Linked DNA regions of Thermogemmata fonticola. The protein of the gene in region 2 interacts with the protein of the main gene of each other region in a pairwise test. Links are inferred from orthologs where the notes say so. Each region holds a gene or a part of one and is shown on either strand. Other genes may lie near its edges.

The links.
Region 1: the proteins of ndk (region 2) and ung interact in binary tests that used the Escherichia coli proteins (3 or more experiments, as listed by UniProt). The link is inferred for Thermogemmata fonticola from one-to-one orthologs.

What each region holds. Positions count from the first base shown.
Region 1 is NZ_JACEFB010000003.1:276,453-279,642, reverse strand. The notes cover bases 99-2,977. They hold ung (uracil-DNA glycosylase), read left to right. Parts: upstream 99-1,125; coding sequence 1,126-1,830; downstream 1,831-2,977. Other genes in these bases: H0921_RS07175 (PVC-type heme-binding CxxCH protein), read left to right, coding at 2,283-2,977; H0921_RS07185 (glycosyltransferase family 87 protein), read right to left, coding at 99-897. Outside these bases: more of H0921_RS07185, read right to left, coding at 1-98; more of H0921_RS07175, read left to right, coding at 2,978-3,190. UniProt on the Escherichia coli protein: Excises uracil residues from the DNA which can arise as a result of misincorporation of dUMP residues by DNA polymerase or due to deamination of cytosine.
Region 2 is NZ_JACEFB010000007.1:35,597-38,789, forward strand. The notes cover bases 184-3,065. They hold ndk (nucleoside-diphosphate kinase), read right to left. Parts: upstream 1,907-3,065; coding sequence 1,460-1,906; downstream 184-1,459. Other genes in these bases: ruvA (Holliday junction branch migration protein RuvA), read left to right, coding at 184-383; H0921_RS10720 (hypothetical protein), read right to left, coding at 445-981; H0921_RS18220 (hypothetical protein), read right to left, coding at 1,000-1,122; H0921_RS10730 (hypothetical protein), read right to left, coding at 2,296-3,065. In the rest of the region: more of ruvA, read left to right, coding at 1-183; more of H0921_RS10730, read right to left, coding at 3,066-3,193. UniProt on the Escherichia coli protein: Major role in the synthesis of nucleoside triphosphates other than ATP. The ATP gamma phosphate is transferred to the NDP beta phosphate via a ping-pong mechanism, using a phosphorylated active-site intermediate.

The DNA.
Region 1 (3,190 bases), on a different replicon or contig from region 2:
CGCGAGCAGAAGTGGTGGAGTGAGTGTGCGCCAGCACCAATGTCTAGGCCAGCCGCTTGCCATTGCCGCGCCCAAAGCCACCAATCCCAGTAGGGTCGGCACAAATTGCAGAGAAAAGTATTCCGCACCCAGCCAGGCCCGAAGATACGCCCCCAAAGTCGGCGAGTACCACTGGGCCGGGGGACGGTGGAGCAAGGCTTCTCCGTAGTCCAGGAGAATCGCTGGGCGCCCCAGCATCACCACTCCAACTGCCAGAGCGGCCGCCGCCGCCCCTGCCAGCAACACGGTCCACTGCCGCTGCTGCACGATCCAGAACACCTGAAGCATACCCAACAGGATCACCAAATGGGGCTTGATGGCTAATAGTCCCAGCGCGATCCCGGCCTGCCAGGAACGGCGTGCGGCCTGGCTGTCCATCCACAGGACGGCACCGAGCAGGACCAGGGGCGTAATCTGGCCAGCCTGCAAGGCGAACAAAGAGGGCAGCCAAGCGAGGGTCAGCAGCCACCCCACCCAGCGCCGCTCAGAACTGCCCCCATACATCCGCCACAAGCGATCTCCGCAATACAGCAGCACACTGGCCTGGACGGCTAGCCAGAGCAGTTGGGCCGCGCGCGCCGACAGCCAAGCCAAAGGTAGCACCACCGCCAGGGTCCACGGCGGATTCCACATCATGACGGCTGTGTCTGTCGAACGCCCCCCTGCTTGCTGGAGGGGCAGTAACAGTTCCGCCGCATAAGGATTTTGCCCCTGCCGCAGCAGATGAGCCGCCGCCCAGTACTCAATGCTGTCATCTGGAGGCCAAACCTCCGGATGCCGCCACAAATAGCCCACCTGACTAGCGAGCAGGCCTGCTGCTCCACCACCCAATGCGATGACCAGCCCAAAGCGCCTCATGTCAGGAACATAGAACGCGATCCCTTCGCTGTCACATCCCCAGGACCGCACTGCGGGCGGGAAACAGGAATCAAAAGGCTGGCACTTCAGGCAAACACTGAGCCAGTCACCCTAACTAAATGAGGCGAGGGTTCCTCTTTTCTTCCCAACTGCATAGGATATAACCCCGATCTTTAGGTTTCTGGCAGCGAGCGACACAGGAGTTTCGGATCGTCCAGAGATTTGTTCATGGGGAAAGCGTTTTCGTTAGCTCTGCCGGATGATTTGGAGTCAGGCTGGCGTGCTGTGTTGGAAGAGCAAACCCGGCAGTCCTACTGGGAAAACCTGAAGGCATTTCTGGCATCTGAGTGGCAGAATCATACCGTTTATCCGCCGGGGGAAGATATTTTCAATGCCTTCCGCTACACGCCACTTTCCCAAGTGCGCGTGGTTCTGTTGGGTCAGGACCCCTATCCCAACCCTGGTCAAGCTCACGGCTTGTGCTTTTCGGTGCCTCCCGGTGTGTCTTGTCCGGCTTCACTCCGCAACATTTTCCGGGAGCTACACAGTGATTTAGGTATCCCTTCGCCCTCCCATGGCTGTTTGATCCCCTGGGCGCGGCAGGGTGTGCTGTTGCTCAACACTTGTCTGACGGTGCGCGCAGGCCAACCCCAATCCCATGCTGGTCGGGGTTGGGAACAATTTACCCAGGCCGTGCTCCAGGTCCTCAATGCCCATTCCCATCCTCTAGTCTTTCTCCTGTGGGGAAATGCAGCTCAGAAAGCCGCCGCGGGAATCGACCCGCGACGCCATCATTTGCTAAAGGCACCCCATCCTTCCCCCCTGTCCGCGCATCAAGGTTTTTTTGGCTGCCGTCCTTTCTCCCGGACCAACGCTGCCCTGGAGCAGATGGGTCTTCCCCCGATTGACTGGCGACTGCCCGCTACTCTGTGACAATTCCCTTTGCTGCATGGCGTGGAGAAGAACAAATCCAGGGAAGGGGATTCTCCACCCGTGACCATTTCTTCTTCCAACTGAACATCTTCCTTCTGCTTCTTCCAACTGAACATCTTCCACCTGACCGCCTGCTGGTGCACAGGATTCAGGGACTACGGAAGCCGTCAGGCCGTTGGGCGGGTCGCACGCGAGGGGAGGTTTTCTGGGTGGAAGCGGTTTTCGTCGGTGCGATGCCGAAAGGCAAGTATTCCGGCGAGGATGCCGGGTGTTCGCCGCCGAGATACTATGATGTCAGAAGAGGGGAAAATAGGCGGGTTTTAGCTAGGAGGGACCTTGCGAGAGCGAGGCAGAGCACCCCCCCCGGTAATTCCGGAGCCAACCCCTCTTCCTTACCCCTGGGGTCTTCCGGTCAGAGCGGGCATCTGGTCCAGCACACAGGAAGCTTGGTTATGTCCCAGTTGTTTCGCGGGTTGTGGTTGGCAGGTGTATGCCTGGTGGGTCTGGGCAGTTTTTCTGCCGATGTTTTGGCCCAGCGGGAGTATGGATTTGATAACCGCAAGGGTTCAGGCCAGCCGTACCTTCCGCCGCAGGAGACGGTCGCGCGCTTTCAGGTGCCTGCGGAGTTTGAGGTGAAGTTGTTCGCGGCGGAGCCGTTGGTGACGAATCCCATCGCCTTCACGGTCGATGAGAAGGGCCGGATTTGGGTCATCGAATGCTTCGAGTATCCCAAGCGGACGCCGAAGGGGCGAGCGCCGCGGGATCGGATCGTGATCCTGGAAGATACGGATGGGGATGGTGTGGCTGATAAGCGCACCGTTTTCGCGGAGGGTAAAGATTTTCCAGTTCCCGAAGCGCGTCGGCGCGCCGGTTTGGGGGCTTTTGACCTGGCCAGCGGTATCGAGGTGGGATACGGGGGAGTCTTTGTCGGTGCCCCCCCTTACCTGTGGTTCATCGAGAATCGCGGTGACAAGCCGGGGCGTTTCGAGGTGTTGCTGGAAGGGTTCGGCAGCCAGGATACCCATGAAACGCTTAACACGTTCCAGTGGGGTCCGGATGGCTGGTTGTATGGCTTGCATGGCATCTTTACGCAGTCCGAGGTGCGGCCGGCTCAGGCGGCGGCCAATACGCCTCCGGTGCGCCTCAATGCCGCCGTCTGGCGTTACCATCCCCGCTCGAAACGGTTCGAGATTTTTGCGGAGGGGACAAGCAACCCGTGGGGTATGGACTGGCGCAATAGCGACGGCCAATTTATTCTTTGCTGCTGCGTGATTCCCCACTTGTATCACATCGTACCGGGAGGGATTTATCAGCGGCAGGCGGGTGCCAGCTACCACCCCTACGTGTACGGCTATCTGCG
Region 2 (3,193 bases):
GCACCGTGGAAAAGATCGGGATCAAAAAAGCCCTCAAGGCGATGGCCCGACCCAGCCACGAAATCGCCGACGCCATCAGCCGCCAGGATGTGTCTTGGCTGAGCACCTTGCCCGGCGTCGGAGCAGCCACTGCCGAGCAGATCGTGGCAACCCTCAAGCGCAAAGTCACCCGGCTAGCCTTTACCCGCGACACTGCCGCCGCTACCGGCGACTCCGCTTCGCGCGTTGACAGTCAGATGATCGACGATGTGTATCAGGCCCTTCTCGCACTCGGGCATAGTCCCCTCGAAGCCCGCCAGCGCCTGGACATCCTGCTCGCCAGCGGTAAATCCTTCCGCTCCGTCGAAGAGGCCCTCACCTTCATCTACAGCAGCAGCTCCTAGGATCAATGAAGAAAGCAGCCGCTGCCCTCCAGATCGTCCGGTCCAGAAGCGACCAGCGCCGTTAGGGCCGGGGAACGGCCAGGCGGATGCCGAAATGCTCCGGCGGAGGCAAAGGCGGCAACACGAGCGAGGAAGACATCCCGGCTCCCGCCGATTCCACCCCAGCCGAGCCAGAGGCCGCCGAGCCAAGGAAGGACGGCGCTTCCCCTGCCAGGCGGATGCCGAAATGCTCCGGCGGAGGCAAAGGCGGCAGCACCATCTCAGCCGCTGGCAGCGAAGCAGGAGAGCGCGGCGTTTTTCCGAGCGGCGGTGACACCGCGGCGGCAGTCGGCGGGCGGGAACCGTTTCCTCCCGAAGCCGTTCCGGCAACACCGGCCGGCGGCCGGCTTCCTCCCGAAGGCGGCAGCCCGGCAAGTCCCGGCGAACGAGGGCTACCCCCTGCCCCCGGATGGATTAGCCCCGGCGGCATCCCCGCAGGCAGGCCAGAATTCGCTGGCAACGGAGCCAGCACCGCTGGAGGCATCCCGGACCAACCCGGACCCGCTCCGAGCAGCCCCCCGTTACTCCCCGGCATCCACCCCGGCAGACCACCGGGCACCGGGCAGCCCGCCGGCGTTCACCCCGCCCCCGATCGACCCGGTGTAAGGGCGAACCACAGCACCATCCCGCCGACCAGACCAGCCACGGGGAAAATCCCCCACCACCGCCGACCGCCTATCCTCGCTCTGCCTTGAGGCATCCTTGCCTCCTTTCTCTGAAATGCGACTCTGTGGCCCAACGTTCCTTTCGGAAACGGATGGAGTTGTCCAGCCTGTATCACGTCGTTGCCGCAACCGCTGCCTCTCCAACAGCCGCCCCACCTTTACCACACCCCTCCCCTGCCACGAAAGGCCAATTCATTCCGACTCACAGGGCAACTGGCACAGGACCGCCACGGAGCTATAATCCGGGAACACCGGAACCATGAAGCCCTACGGCGGTGCGACGAGAAGATCAGGTCGATGAGCACTCAGGTCGATGAGGAGTTAGGAAGAAAAAAGGTCATAACGAATTCGAGCCTACACTGGCTCGAGGAATCAGCCGATCCAGGCGGCGTCGCTGGAGGTGTAGTGCACCAACTCTTCCGGGTGGAACCAGAGGGCGATTTCTGCTTCCGCATTTTCGGGGCTGTCGCTGCCGTGGATGAGGTTGTTCTGGACGCTCAGGCCGAAGTCTCCGCGGATGGTTCCGGGGGCGGAGCGGGCGCCGTCGGTCAGGCCCATGAGCAAGCGGGCGACGCTCACCGCTTCCCGCCCTTCCCAGACCATCGCCACGGTCGGGCCGCTAGTCAGAAACGCTAGCAGGCTTTCGTAGAACGGCTTGCCGCGATGGACGGCGTAGTGCCGCTCCGCCAGTTCTCGGCTCGCCTGCACCATTTTCAAAGCGACCAGGCGCAGGCCTTTGCGCTCGAAGCGGCCAATGATTTCCCCGACTAAGCGGCGTTGGACGGCATCCGGCTTGAGCAGAACGAGCGTCTTTTGCATGGGCAGTTCATCCTCCAGTCGCGTGCAGGTTCTTCCCCGGCGCTGAGAGCTTTTTGGGAAGCGGCGTCTCGCCCGCGCTCCTTCCCCCCTGTTGGTATGATCTTATGGTCTATTTATTCCGCTGCCCTGTCTGGGATTGAGGCTTCCGGTTTCCCTGGGCGTTCTCCCTGGCGATGAATCCGGCTTTCCTCCACACTGAGTCCGGCTAGCCTCGCTGATCTTCCCGGCGGGATTGGAGATAGGCACCGAGTGGCCCAACGGCCACATGAAAAAGCAGACAGCAGGTGAGGAATGCCAAAAAAACGAAGCGCCGACTTGGGGAGGTCGGACGCTTCGCGGGGGGGTGGATTGGGAGCAAGCCTGTCAGCCGCTCTCCCGGAGGGGGGGTATCACTTGGAGCACCCAGCGGCGGCACCCGCGACGACCGGAGCGTGGCAGCAGTCGTCTTTGGCCTTGCGGCAGAGGTTCAGGCCATCGAAGAGGCGGCGGCGCGGAGCGGCGCAGGGATCGCAGGGTTGCGGCGGGCAGGGGGCAGCTTGAGCCGGAGCCGGTTCGCAGGCCGGCGGGCACGGTTCCGCACAGCGCTTCTTGGCCAGCAAAGCCCGCAGGCGATCGAGCAGTCCGGGCCGGTCGCAGGGCTGGGCGCAGGGGGCGCTGGGGGGACACGGAGCGGCCTGGGCTTGGGCCGGAGCCGGCACCTTCACTTCCTTCTCCACCACCTTCGGCACCAGCTTGCAGACTTTGACCTTCTGCTCAACCGGCACGCAGACGGTCACGCACCGCTTGGCTTCATACGGCACGCACTTTTTCACATGTACCACGCAGGTCACTTGCTCGCACACCGGCACGCACTTGACCTTGGTCACCGGGCAGGCCACCTGCTTGCGCACGCACTCGTAGGTGCAGATCGTCTTGGTCACGGGCCGGCACTCGTAAGCGCAGACAGTCTTGGTCACCGGCACGCACTCGTAGGTGCAGATCGTCTTGGTCACCGGCACGCACTCGGCGATCTTCTTGCAGACGGTGACCGGCTCGCAGATCGTCTCCTTGTGCTTTTCCGTCTTGCAGATGGTCACGGTGCGCGGGCAGGGTTCATAGCACGGATCGCAGATTTTCCGCAGCCGGTCGGCCAGAGTGGGGCCTAGCTCCACTGTCACGGGAACCGAGACCTTGTGAGTCACCGTCTTGGGGCGCATCTCCGTCACCAGGACGCGCTTGTACTGGACCTCATTGACGGTGACTTGCTTCTGGACCGGGCGGCGCTCCATGACGGTGATCTGCTTTTGG